Regions from separate parts of the Nitratireductor rhodophyticola genome, predicted to be linked through region 2. Evidence: riboswitches for the same ligand, from Rfam matches in the RefSeq annotation. Region 2 holds a riboswitch; each other region holds the start of a gene.

Evidence for each region. Region 2 has a riboswitch for cobalamin ahead of KUG85_RS06010 (LLM class flavin-dependent oxidoreductase). Riboswitches for the same ligand answer to the same signal wherever they lie in the genome.
Region 1: another riboswitch for cobalamin. It lies ahead of KUG85_RS20180 (CbtB domain-containing protein); the one in region 2 lies ahead of KUG85_RS06010 (LLM class flavin-dependent oxidoreductase).
Region 3: another riboswitch for cobalamin. It lies ahead of KUG85_RS00050 (TonB-dependent receptor plug domain-containing protein); the one in region 2 lies ahead of KUG85_RS06010 (LLM class flavin-dependent oxidoreductase).

The regions. Positions count from the first base shown of each region.
Region 1 is NZ_JAHSSF010000006.1:66,481-71,059, forward strand. Features, by position in the region: gene KUG85_RS20150 (DUF411 domain-containing protein) at 1-9, opposite strand, end outside; gene KUG85_RS20155 (hypothetical protein) at 6-317, opposite strand; gene KUG85_RS20160 (L,D-transpeptidase) at 317-874, opposite strand; gene KUG85_RS20165 (hypothetical protein) at 933-1,271, opposite strand; gene KUG85_RS20170 (multicopper oxidase family protein) at 1,315-2,700, opposite strand; gene KUG85_RS20175 (CbtA family protein) at 2,693-3,289, opposite strand; gene KUG85_RS20180 (CbtB domain-containing protein) at 3,305-3,502, opposite strand; cobalamin riboswitch at 3,520-3,749, opposite strand; gene KUG85_RS20185 (copper-transporting P-type ATPase) at 3,827-4,579, opposite strand, start outside.
Region 2 is NZ_JAHSSF010000002.1:49,659-54,237, forward strand. Features, by position in the region: gene KUG85_RS05995 (TRAP transporter large permease) at 1-542, opposite strand, end outside; gene KUG85_RS06000 (TRAP transporter small permease) at 549-1,076, opposite strand; gene KUG85_RS06005 (sialic acid TRAP transporter substrate-binding protein SiaP) at 1,135-2,118, opposite strand; cobalamin riboswitch at 3,062-3,258, shown strand; gene KUG85_RS06010 (LLM class flavin-dependent oxidoreductase) at 3,456-4,475, shown strand; gene KUG85_RS06015 (ABC transporter substrate-binding protein) at 4,529-4,579, shown strand, end outside.
Region 3 is NZ_JAHSSF010000001.1:13,555-18,133, reverse strand. Features, by position in the region: gene KUG85_RS00055 (ABC transporter substrate-binding protein) at 102-1,754, opposite strand; cobalamin riboswitch at 2,032-2,243, shown strand; gene KUG85_RS00050 (TonB-dependent receptor plug domain-containing protein) at 2,371-4,233, shown strand; gene KUG85_RS00045 (ABC transporter substrate-binding protein) at 4,233-4,579, shown strand, end outside.

The DNA.
Region 1 (4,579 bases), on a different contig from region 2:
TGTTTTCATTTCTGGTCTTGTCCTTTGTGTGTTTGATGGCCGTGACAGGTCCGGCCCATGATCTTGTGCATGACGAGGTGTGCCCCAAGACAAAAGCCGATTGGCGCCAATGCGCCGAGGCGTTCAGCCAAACCTGCGCCAGCGCCCATGCCCCAAAGCAGCAATCCGGCGCCGCCGACCATTGGAATGCAGCATGCGATCATGATCCAGGTGCCGAATTTCCGCGGTTCGGGAACGCCCGTGACGTCATGTGCTCGAATTCTCGGCACCCCGGAGGAAAGTGCATAGGGCGATAGTTTTTGCGGGTCCTGAGCCATCACAGCACGACCACCTTTGCGCCCACCGGAACCCTTTCATACAGGTCCTCGACATGCGCATTGATCATCCGGATGCAGCCGTTCGAAACGGAGCGCCCGATTGAAGATGGCTGGGTGGTGCCGTGAATCCGATACATCGTGTCACGGCCACTGCGGTACAAATACAGCGCGCGTGAACCAAGCGGATTTCCGGGTCCGCCGGGAACGCCTTTTGCATATCTGGCGTATTTGCCCGGCTCACGCCTGATCATGTTCTTGGTCGGGGTCCAACTTGGCCACTTTGCCTTCCGACCGATGGTGGCCGAGCCCCGAAAGGCAAGACCAGCTCGGCCGACGCCGACCCCATATCGCCTTGCTGTTGTCCGGCTTGTTTGCAGGTAGAGAAAGTGGTTGCCTGGATCGACCACCAGCGTGCCGGGACTGTATCCGGAGAATCGAACAGTCTGCGGTTCGAACCGCGGATCAAGTTTGAAGACGCGTTTGTGTGCCTGTGCCAACGAGGCAGGCAGGAATGCCGACGACAAAGCGCCAAGCATTAAGCTACGTTTGGAAAGCATGGTTTCCCTCTCAAATCCAATTACTCGACGAACGCCATTGATGGCTGGCGAAGTAAGATCAGATCGAGATGGGGGGCCTCATCTGGAAATATATCACTTCCAGAAGCGTCTCGGACTGTGCCGGGATTTCAACCGACGCCAAGACAGGCGAATTTTGCAGCGGTGTGAATTCGGGAAGATAATGGCAATCGGCCGCACAATTGCCTTGGCGGTTATCCATGCCGCTTTTCGACTTCTGACAGCACTTCATCGCGGCCGTCTTGTCAGCGGCCAGAACCTCATGAACCTGATCGGTTACTTTCGTTGATGTCATGTCGGCATGCGATTGGATCACAGCCGGCATCATGGCCCCGAGGACCAGAACCAGTATCATCAACGATGGCAAAAGTCTGCGCATTTCAGTAACGTAACGCCGGTTCCGTAAATTTTCTACACTCGTCTCAGCTGACTTCGAACCATGTGGTCATGCCTGCCGCCGCGTGTTCCAGCATGTGGCAATGATACAGCCACTTGCCGGGATTGCCAGCGACGAAGGCAACCTCCGTCGTCTGCTCAGGTCCAATCAGGAATGTGTCGCGCCAGGGCTTGCCGTCATCGACGTCGGCTCCGGATCGGCTGAGAACACGGAAGTGATGACCATGGACATGCATGGCGTGTACCCAGCCTGTCTGATTTATCGTTTCCAGCAGAACCGTTTCGCCGCGCCGAACCGTGAAAAGCGGAGCCTCCGCCAGGTTTGCTATGCCGTTGAATGCCCAGGACTGGCCCGTTTTACGGAAATCTTCGCCTTCAAGGCGCTTGCCCTTGTAGGTGATGTCCACAAAGCCGCCCATGGCGCCACCTTCCATAACGACCTTCACTTTCCGGGCGCCCGTCACATCGGGCTCCGGTATCAGGTTTACCGGAATTGAAGGCGTCGACTGCGCTGTACGCGATATCCCGTCGACGATCCCGTCGACCAGGGGGAATGGCTGATCGCCCGAAATCTCTTCGATCGCAAAATCAGCGTCCGGAACAACCATAAGGTCGATCCGTTGCGCTGGTCCGAGAAGATGCGGGGAATAAGGCAGAACGACGGATTCCGGCAGCGCCTGTCCGTCATAGGCAATTACCTTTCCGCCGAACCGATTGGGATCGAGTTCCAGAACACGTGCGTTCGAGGCGTTGATCAGTCTAACGCGATAGGCTTCGCCACTGCGCAGCTTCAAGACCGGACGTGACTTGCCATTCACAAGGAGCCAGTTACCGAGACGCCCTCCGTGGCTCCAATCCATCAAGGAACCAAAGCTGTCCGTGTCCAGAACGCCAGGCTGGCGCAAGCGCCAGTCATCAATGATGAGGGTGATGTCATGGTCGCGATCAAAGGTGGAGGTTCGCTCCTCCACGATCAACGGGCCATACAAGCCACGCCCGACCTCATTCCAACTCTTGTTGTGCGCGTGATACCAATATGTACCGGAATCCGGCAGCTCGAATTCATAGATGAAACTGTCTCCGGGCTGCACGGGTTCCTGGGTCAAGCCGGACACCCCGTCCATCGCATTTTCGATGCGGATCCCGTGCCAGTGGATGGATGTGGGCTCCTCAAGATTGTTGCGAAAGTTGACGCGTATCCGCTCGCCCTTTCGGGCCCGGATTTCAGGACCGGGTACAATGTCGTTATAGGCCCAGAGATCTGAGAGCTGCTGCTCGTAAAGTGCTCGCTGGACCGATCCGGCGATCAGATCAAACTCCTGCGCACCCGCCTTTGCCACAGCAAGACCGGGCAGGACGCCTGCTGACACGAGCACCCCGGTTCCCGCCAGGAAATTGCGTCTGTCAATCATTCTCCCGCTCCAGCAGAAAGGTCGCGATTGCCGTCAGATCGTCCTGACTGAGAAAGGAAGTTCCGTCACGCACCACTTCCCCCATCGAACCACCAAAAGCGTCGCCGTCCGGTTGGATGCCTGTTTTCAGCGCATAAGCCAGATTGGACACAGTCCAGCCCTTTTCCTTCAGCACATCCGCCCTGATCGAAGGGGATTTACCGCCATCGGGCAGACTGTCCGATCCATGCAGGCGCAATTCAGGCGGAAGACCGAAGTTTGGGGCGAGAACGAAAACCGCGAACCCACCCGCCCCCCAACGCGCGCCATGCCGGAGCGACACCGGTTGGTCTAATATCAGAGTGATAGCCGTTAGAATCAGTGCGAATGCAACACCGGTCACGAGATTCGAGAGCAACGTAAAAAACGTCCGCTGCAAGCCTTCTTCGGGCGCCCAGACTTCGTCCTCGGTCTCAGCGTGTGACACCCCCTCTTCATAAGCTTCGGCTTGGAGGATCAACGGGATAACCCGCACTGATTGCGCCGCGGTCGCGAACACACCAGCGAGCAATCCCGCTACAAGCGCGGCCAGAATTACCCGGGTCAACATCTACGTCGTGGCGCCTTAGTGGCAGGGCGCGACGATTGCGTGGCGCGTGTCGTGGGCGCCGTTGTGCAGTGCGTCGGAATGAGCAAACGCAGCGAAATAAAGCAACGCTATGCCAAATATTGCAGCGAACAGCGTAGTCGTCAGACGTGCTGATGCCGAAACCCGCAGCGAAACAGATTGTGTTGCGAGCATGACAACCTCCGTGTTGCTCATTCAGTCACTTGAACATCTCTCCGTCCGTTCACATGGCAGGTCTCCTGGCTCATGGCGGTTTTCCAGCGCTATCGCCTTCCCGGATGTTTCCAGTGGCGCTCCCGTTTTCGGGAGTTATGGCGCCGCGCCATTCTACAGTCGCGGGGTCGGCTGTGGTTTGGATGCCCGGTCTGGGTCCACCCGTCACATTCCCTTTTCATCCCGCTTCGCGCTCGGCATCGCGGGAACCGTGTGAACAATTACCCTGACGTCACGCCGAAACCGAGTCAATAACGACAAGCTTGGCCGCGACCGTTCTCCGACAAGACCAGGACAACGGCTCCATCAGGATTTCAGATCCAATTGCCGCAGTCTGAGCGAATTGACGACAACTGAGATCGAAGAAGCGCTCATCGCAAAGGCGGCGAACATCGGACTAATCAGGATGCCGAAGAACGGGAAGAGTACGCCTGCAGCTACCGGAACGCCCAACGTATTGTAGATCAGGGCGAAAAACAGGTTCTGCCGTATGTTGCGCATCGTTCCGTGGGCCAGACGGCGAGCCCTGACGATGCCGTCAAGATTTCCTTTGACCAGGGTAAACCCAGCGCTTTCGATCGCGACATCCGCCCCGGTTCCCATCGCGATTCCAACGTCGGCCTGAGCCAGAGCCGGAGCGTCGTTCACGCCGTCGCCGGCCATCGCGACCTTGCGACCCTGCTGCTGCAATTCCTGGATGATGCGCGCCTTGTCTTCGGGAAGCACGTCGGCGCGGATCTCGTCGATGCCCAGGCGCGCAGCAACGGCTTTCGCCGTTCGTTCGTTATCTCCGGTCGCCATGATAATGCGGAATCCAAGTTCATGCAGAGCCTTCAGCGCGTCGGGGGTTGTTTCTTTCACCGGATCGGCGACGCATACGAGTCCGGCGACGCCATTGTCGACGACAACGAACATGACCGTCTCGCCCTCGTCACGGCGGCCATTGGCTTTTTCGGTCAAGCCCCCCGCCTCCAGGCCAAGTTCGCGGATCATCGCGAGATTGCCGAGCGCCACGGCTCTGCCATCCACTGTACCCTTGACGCCTTTGCCGGTAACGGC
Region 2 (4,579 bases):
GCCATCAGCAGGCCCGGAACAATGCCGGCGACGAAAAGCTGCCCGATGGAAACGGACGCCATGACGCCGAAAATCACCAGTGGCAGGGATGGCGGGATGATCGGCCCGATGGTCGACGATGCAGCCGTGACACCGACGCTGAAGTCGTCGTCATAGCCGGCCTCGCGCATCGCCTTGATCTCGATCGCGCCCAGCCCGCCGGCATCGGCCACGGCCGCACCGGACATGCCTGCAAAGATGATGCTTGCGCCGATGTTCACATGTCCCAGGCCGCCATGCATCCATCCGACAATGGCGCGCGCGAAACCGAATATGCGGGCGGTGATCCCGGCGGAATTCATCAATGCGCCGGCGAATATGAAAAAGGGTATGGCCAGCAGGGGAAAACTGTCCATTCCGTTGACCATGTTGTGCATCAACACCACGGGTGGAAGACCCGAATGGAGGATGTACGCGAAGGATGAGAGCGCCAGAGAAAACGCGATGGGAACTCTGAGCAGCATCAGGACGAACAGGGAAACGAAGAGAATAGTCAGGCCCATCTGCCGTCAGCTCCGTATCATCTGTCTCACGCGCAGCATGAGCTGCATGGCCGCCACAACTGCGTTGAGGCCGGCCAGAGCCATCACGGCTGCGTGGAGGTAGTATTTCGGGAAAGGAAGCGACACCATTCGCTGGAACGATGTCCGCTGGATCAGCTCCCAGGCGGACCAGAGAAGAATCGTGAACAGCACCACGGTGCAGAGCAGCGAAAACACATGCACGAGGCCGAGTTTGCGCCCGTAATATTTGTCGACGAATTCCAGCACGATATGGCTTCCGGTGATCTGGCAGCGAACCGCACCGGCAAACGCCAGTATGACCAGCAGATAGCGCGCGGCCTCCTCGGTCCAGCTTATCGAGTCGTTGAGGACGTATCGCGTGAAAAACTGAACAAAAACAACAAGAAATAAAGCAAGAAAGATTGCGAGAAGCGCGTAGTCCGCCAAGCTTATCTTAAAGCCTGCGAAATGCGCTTCGTCCTCTGCGGAAATCGCGTCGAAGTCGATTTCCGGCACCATGGTGTTCTGCGCCATCAGCGCGTCCTCCCGTTGCGCAAATGGGCCCGGCAAATGCCGGACCCACAGGCCGATGTCATTCCTGAATGGCTTGAAGGCGTTCGAAGATCGCGGCATCCCACGGCACATCCTCGCCCGTCAGATGCGGCGCGACGGCTTCCATGAATGGCTTGCGATCCACTTCGTTCACGGTCACTCCCTGGGCGCGGAACCAGTCAGCCAGCTCTCCCTCCGAGGCGACGATCTCATCCGATGTCTGCGTTGCCACGGTGGCGAGCGCTTCCAGCAGGGCCGTGCTGTCGTCACCCATTTTGTTCATCGTCACAGGCGATACGACCGTCGCCAGCGAGTTTGTGATGTGCCCGGTCAGATTGATGTTCGACTGGACCTCGTAGAACTTCTTGAACTGGATCGTCGGAAGCGGATTTTCCTGCGCGTCGACCACACCCTGCTGCAAGGCGAGATACACCTCGGCGAAGGCCATCGGGGTGGGGTTTGCGCCTGTGGCGCGTGGGAACATCTGATAGGCTGGAGCGTTGGGCGTCCGAATTTTCAGACCCTCCATATCCTTTGGCGAAAGGATCGGCTTGTTGGCGGTCACATGGCGCGCACCGTAATAGGTCATGGCCGCGACCGTATTGCCGGAAACCTTGTTATACGCCTCACTCATCTCATCGAAGAGGTCGGAATTCACATAGGCCTTCCAGTGTTCATAAGAACGCATGGTGAAGGGGTAGTCGGAAATGCTTATGGGGCCGTAGGATTGCCCGAGAAAGGCAACGCCCGTGTAGATCACATCCACCGTTCCCAGTGAAAGCGCTTCGTTGAGGGCTGCTTCCTTCCCGAGCTGCGATGCGGGGAAAACCTCCATTTTGTAGCGGCCCCCGGTTGCTTCCTCGAGAAGCTCGGCCGCGCGAAGCGCCGCCGCATGGTAGGGGGTGGATGCCTCGTAGACGTGACCGAACTTCAGGACGTCCTGGGCGAAGGTGGCCGTTGCACTGGCGGCGATGGCCACAGCGGCTCCGATGGAGAGCGCGCGAAGTCTGGATAGTTTCAACATGGTTCCTCCCAAAAGAAATGTGCAGCTTCTCCCGGTGTAGCTGCATCAGGCACCTGTTATTGCCCCGCTGCCTCCGTTTGAAGGAAGCGGAGCACTCCCGTCCTCCCACCCCTCATCGCGGGGGAGAACCAGGGCGTTTACGGAGCCATGACGGCTCCGTTTTCGGCGATGCGAAGATCGACGAAATGCTCATGCAGATGATCGGCACGTACGAATACGCCGGCAGCCCTCCTTGCTGGACACGGCGATAGAGCTGATGATCGGCATGTGTTGAATATCATCACAAAGCCCCACACCTCCTGCGTGAGGCCACGATGGCAGCCTGTTTGCTGACGCCACTGGCATAGTGGGCCTGGCATCGTTTGAGCTGGCGATGCTGATGATGGCGCCCCAACGCGTCTGAAGGCGCCCGGTCAAAGCACCGACCGCCTCGACTGCTGCGACGCAGAGCCTGTGGTTACAGGCTGCAGGCAGGTCAGGGCGCACGGAAATCCGGCATTCTGCCTGCAATTTGTCGCTCGATCAGAGCTGCCCATTAAACGAGACGTGTCCACCCGACTGCACCCCCCGAGGTGAGCAGCCATTCGACCGGCGTGCTCAATGTTTATATATGAAGCATACATTCATTTATAAATCAAACACTAGATCGCCGTGCGTTCATCCGGACGCACAAAGGACGATCTAAATTCTTGATGGAGCATCGGAATAAACCGAAAACCGGATGCCACTTTTCGGTCCGATGCTTTAGCTCCGCCATCGGTTGCCTTCCGCCGGGATATGCCAAGGCGATGCAGCGGAAGGCCTGGATTTTCGCCTATGGATGGCGGACTTCGGACCGAAGGCGGCCACAGGACTGGCAGGGCGTTCGAGCCGGCTCGGTCGTGCCGATGATTTTGTCATGGAACCCGGCTGTGGTGTGTTGCGTGGCGAACGCTTCGCCGCTAGGGTCGCTCCCGCATGCGGTTCCGCATCCTGCGGATGAAAAGGGAACCCGGTGCGATCTCCTGGCGGGATCAATTCCGGGGCTGCCCTCGCAACTGTAAGCGGCAAGTTCTTTCCAATGCCACTGGCCAGGGCCGGGAAGGCGGAGCGAACGTCCGAGCCGCGAGCCAGGAGACCTGCCTCATGCATCGACCATGAACGCCGGACGAGGTGCGCCGGCAGGAGGATCAGAATGCATGCAGGCGCGGCCTTGCCGGCGACAAGACGATTTAACGGGCTTGATCGTCTTCGATATGTTATATCATTTCAAATGAGTCGTTTCCGTCTTTTTCCATCGGTTGCTGCAGGTGGCCCGAATGCGCGTTGATCTGGCTGGATTCGCGCGGGAGGGGGCATTGGGCGATCACGCTGCACTCATGCGCCTCGTCGAACGCGCCGATGCGCTTGGCTTTGGCGGCATCTGGTTCAACGAGTTTCACTTCGCCCGGGAGGCGCTGCCCTATCCGTCGACGCTGTTGCTCGGCGCAGAAATCCTGGCGCGTACGGAGCGGCTGCGCTTCGGCACGTCGATCCTCGTCCTGCCGCTCTATCACCCGCTCATGCTGGCCGAGCAGATCGCACAGCTTGATTTTCAGAGCGGCGGTCGGGTCGATGTGGGCATCGGACGTGGCACGGAGCCCGCGACTTTCGCTGCGCTGGAGATTCCGCGTGACGATGCGCACCGCCGCTTCTGCGAAGCGCTCAGGATCATGATCGATGCGTGGAGAAAACCGCATTGCTCTGCCGCTGCCGGACCCTGGAAATTCGCCAATGTCGCCGTCGGACCGCCTCCGGTTCAGAAACCGCATCCGCCCGTCTACGTGGCTGGCGTCTCAGAAGAAACCGTCGACATCGCCGCGCGAAACGGGTTTCCGCTGCTGCTAAGTCTCGAGCCGAACGAGGCGCGGCAATTGCCCGTGTTTCACGCCGCACTTGAACGGCATGGCGCGTCACGGGCATCGCTCAAGGCCTCGTCGCTCTCCCGTTATGTGGTGATTGCGCCGACCCGGGCTGAAGCTGACGAGCGGGTCGACACGCTTCTCGATAGACTGAACACGCGCCGTGCCGAACGCGCGCTGGCACGCGGGATGACGCCGCCAGAGCCGCGCAGCCGCGCTTCGATGATGGCTGATTTCACCATCGCGGGCACACCCGAGGATTGCCATGCACAACTGTGTGCGCTTTCGGCGCGCACGGGTTCCAGCAGCATACGCTGCCTGTTCAGCGCCAATGGCTTGATCGCCAACGATGTGGCTCTCAGGGGCATGGAGCTCTTCGCTGCCGAGGTGCTCCCGGCTCTCGACAGGCAGGCCTCTTCTCCAACCTCATCTGAAAACGCCGGGAATGAGCCGGCTTTGCAAGGAGTGAATTCATGATGCGTTATGGCGGTCTCCGCGCTTTTGCGGTCGCGGGTCTATTGGTGGCTTCGATGCCTGCTTTCGCAGATGGAGCGGGCTTTCCCTATACGGATGAGAACTGC
Region 3 (4,579 bases), on a different contig from region 2:
CTTAGAATAAACCCAAGCACGGTTTCCCCTTCCCCCGTTTGCGGAGGTTGTTATTGATTGCCTGCGCAAAAGGGGGCCTTTCGGCCCCCTGATGTCCGGTCTCAGCCCTCGTCGAGCCAGACCTTTTCCAGATCGATCTCAAAGGTCTGGTGCATCCCGTGGTTCTTCACGGCCTCCACCGAGTGGTTATAGAGCTTGCGCCAGTAGGGCTGGAGGATGATGCCCGAGCCCTGGATGATCTCCTCGATCTTCTTCATCACCTCGCGGCGATTGTCGGGATCGGGAATGGCCAGCGCCTCCTCGATCAGCTTGTCGAGCTCCGGATTGGAATAGGCGGATTCGTTCCACGCCTCGCCCGTGCGATAAGCGAGCGCCACCACCTGGATGCCCAGCGGACGCATGTTCCAGTTGGTCATGGAGAAGGGATACTTCGTCCAGTCGTTCCAGAAGGTGGAGCCGGGCAGCACCGTGCGCTTCACCTTGAAGCCGGCCTCGCGCAACTGGGCGGCGATGGCGTCGCCCGTGTTCTTGTGCCAGTCCTCGTCCACGGTGATGAGCTCGTGCTCATGGTCCATCTGGCCGGCCTCTTCCATGAGCGCCTTGGCCTCGTCCAGATTGCGCTCAAGCTTCGGCAGCTCCGCATATTCAGGATGGATCGGGCAGACATGGTGGTTCTCGGCCACCTCGCCGGCATTGTTGTAGCCAAGCGCCAGAACGGTCGTGTTGTCGACCGCGCGCTGCAGCGCGCGGCGCACCTTCTCGTCATCATAAGGCTTGTTGTTGACATTGGTGCGCGCCACGATCGTTGTGGCGGTGGTGACCTCTGATTTCACCAGGCCGAGTGAATCGAGAATGTCCACGAAATCGGCGGTGGTCTCGTAGTTCGTGTGGATTTCCCCGGACTCAAAGGCGCTGACGGTCGCGGACGGATCCGTGCCGTAGTCGATGAACTCGATGCCATCGAGATAGGCTTCGCCACCCCACCATTTGCCGTCGGCCCGCTTCTTCAGCTCCACCCGGTTGCCCACTTCGTAGGACACCAGCTCGAAGGGGCCGGTGCCAATGGGATTGGCGACAAAATCGCGGCCCGTCTCGTCAAAGCTCGGATGAACGATGAGGGCCGGATAGTCCGACATGCCGGGGATGATCGAAATATCGGGCGCCGACAGGTTGAGCTTCACCGTCATGTCGTCGACCTTCTCGATCGCGCCCTCGCGCGCCTTCTTGGTCTCCGGATCGACGAGCGAGGCCATGCGGGCCGGCATGGAATTGCCTTCCACGGTCTGGTCGCACCAGCGGTTGAAGTTGTAGATCACGTCATCTGCCGTGAAGGCATCGCCATTGTTCCAGGTCACGCCCGGGCGCACGTGAAGGATGTATTCGGTCGCATCCTCGTTGACTTCCCAGCTTTCGATAAGCTTGCCCTCGAAGGTGAAATCGCGCGTGTACTTCACCAGCGGCTCAAGTGTCTGGCGCATGGCGTTTGCGATCTCCGACCAGTCGGCCGTGCGCGGGTCTTTCGGGTCCTTGATGAACATGGCGACACGCAGCGTCCCGCCCATTTTTGGCTCCTGCGCCATGGCCCGCTCCGGGGCGGCGAGGCCCAGCATTCCATAGGCTGCCGCCGTCGACGCGCCGAGCGCGCTTGCGAGCGCAAGAAACTCACGCCGGTCCATTCGGCCGGCTCGTGCCTCATCCGCCATTTCGGCAACGCGGGCCGGCACCTTCTCGCCATTGCTCTTGAAAAACGTCATCGACGCACTCCCATTATCTACCGTTTTCGGTTCGCGATTAGCATTTCCCATCCCGCCCCCGATGTCAAAATTCCCCGGGGTTCGGAAATCGAATTCTGCAACTTTTTCGACAATTCCAATGACGGGTTTGCGACAGTATTGCCGCAAAAACTACATGAAGAGCCGATTCCGCAATAATGAAGTATTTCACCCAACTGACAGACACTGACCCGGAACAGCGCACCGGACGGTAACGGCGCGCAACGGTCGATTGACGATGCCGGAGCCAGTTGCTAAGCGATTTCGGTTCGCTTGAGGTGCTCCGGCAGGTGTCCGCCCGCCGGAGGAAAAGGGAACACGGAACGGTCATTCTTCAATGGACCGCAGCCGTGGCTGCTCCCGCAACTGTGAGCGCTGAGGCTCCTCCAATGCCACTGGGTGCAAGACCCGGGAAGGCGAGGCAGCCGACGAAGCGCGAGCCAGGAAACCTGCCTTAGGCCGTCACCGACCGGATGCGGGACGCTTCCGGGGCTGTGTTTCTCGCAGTGGTGGCGATTGTCATCGCTGGCGGGGGGATTGAAGTCAGGCGTCTGTCGCTCTCCAGCAAACCGGAAAAACTTGGTTCTGGAGCATACGCATGCGTTCATATCGACACCGAAACTCTATCCTGTCCAGCACGACCGCGCTGATACTGGGCTTCGCCACGCTCACCACGCAGGCCGAGGACTTTGAGCTCGACACACTGGTCATCACCCCCAGCCGCACCCCAACGGAGGCAACGAAAGTGGGCTCCACGGTGGAAGTGATTGGGCGCGAAGAGATCGAAGAACAGTCTCTGCCGCTTGCGGTGGAATATCTTGACCTTTTGCCGGGTGTAAACCTGTCATCGCCAGGGGGCGTGGGCGCGGAAGGCAGTCTGTCGATCCGCGGCGCACCCCGCCGCTACGTGAAAACCCTCTACAACGGCATCGACATTTCCGACCCGACCAGCACCCAGGTGCAGACATCCTACCAATATCTACTGTCCGGTGGGCTACAGAGCATCGAAGTCCTGAAGGGCTCGCAGAGCACACTCTACGGCTCCGACGCCATTGCGGGAGTGATCAGCCTGTCAACACTGGACGACGTCGAGCCCGGCATCACCCACATCCTTCACGGTGAAGGTGGTTCGCATGGCTCGTTTGGGGGTTCCTACGGTTTCAGAGCTGGCAGCGAGCAGTCGAAACTCTCCATCAACGCCACGGGCTTCCGCACCGACGGCATCTCGGCCGCAGCCTCCGGCACCGAGCGCGACGGCTACGAGAACATCACGTTCGATGCAAATGCCGAACGTGCGTTCTCCGAAGTTTTCTCCGTCTTCGGATCGGCGCTTTATATCGACGCACAGGCCGAGTTCGACAATCAGGGTTTCGGCACTCTTCTGCCGAGTGACAATCCAACGGCCACCAACCACAGCAGACAACGCGCAGGCCGCGCCGGTTTCAATCTCGACCTCATGGACGGCCGCTTCCGCAACACGGTCTCCGTGCAGGCCTTTGACCTCGAACGGTCGATTACCGGCACGGGCTTCGATGGAAGCTATAATGGTCGCCGCTACAAGGCCGACTATCAGGGCGCTTTTGACGTCAATGAATGGCTGGTCGTTCAGGGCGGCGCAGATTACGAGCGCCAGAACGCGGTCTTTCCTGCCGGCTTGTTCAATCCGGAGATTGATTCCAGTTTCTGGATTGCCGGGGTCTGGGGTGAAGCCATCGCCACACCGTTGGAAAACCTGACGCTGACCGCCGGTATCAGACAGGACGAACACAGCGAATTTGGGGGGCACACCACATATCGCGCGACTGCGTCCTATCTCTTCGATCAGACCGGGACGCGCCTGCACGGCTCCGTGGGAACCGGCTTCCGCGCGCCGAGCCTCAACGAACTCTTCGGTCCTTTCGGCGCAAACCCCAACCTTCGGCCCGAAACCAGCTTCGGCTTCGACATCGGCGTTGAGCAGCGTTTCTGGAATGGAGCGGCGGTCGCCGATCTCACCTACTTCCAGCTCGAGATCGACGATCTGATCGGCTACACGACGCACTATCAGCAGATCGCGGGCACGTCGCGCCAGCGCGGCGTCGAGGCCTCGCTCCGCTATGCCGCGACCGACTGGCTGGTCCTCACCGGCGCCTACACCTATACACACTCGGTAGACCAGAACGACGTTCGCCTGACGCGCGTGCCACGCCACGAAATCGGCCTGACCGCCAGCGTGAAACCCGCAGAGAAGTGGACAATATCGGCCTCTGCCAGGACGGCCATGGATACGGTCGATACCGGCGGTTTCAAGCTTGACGATTATCTGCTTGTCAACGCCAAAATCGCCTACAAGCCGACCGAGGACACTGAACTCTATGTGCGGGCGGAAAACCTGCTTGATCAGGATTATCAGACGGTACGCGGCTACAACACACCCGGCTTCGGCGTCTTCGCCGGCTTCCGCGCAAAGTTCGCTCCCTGATGCTGGGGCGCCGGAGATGCCTCCCTCGCCTTTCCGGCCTTGCTCTTCTGGCCGGCGCGCTTCTTGTCGCGCCGGTTTCGGCCGCGCCAAAACGCGTCATGTCGCTCAATCTGTGCACTGACCAGCTTGCCATGACGCTGGCCGGGCCGGATCAGCTCGTCTCCGTCTCCTTCCTTTCGCGCGAGCCGAGCCTCTCAATGCTGCATGAAGAAGCGCAGGCCTACCCGGTCAATCGCGGACTTGCCGAAGAGGCGTTCCTTGAAAAGCCCGACCTCGTGGTCACCGGCACCTACGCGCTCCACAACACGACCGCCCTCTTGAAAAGGCTGGACTTTCATGTCGAGGA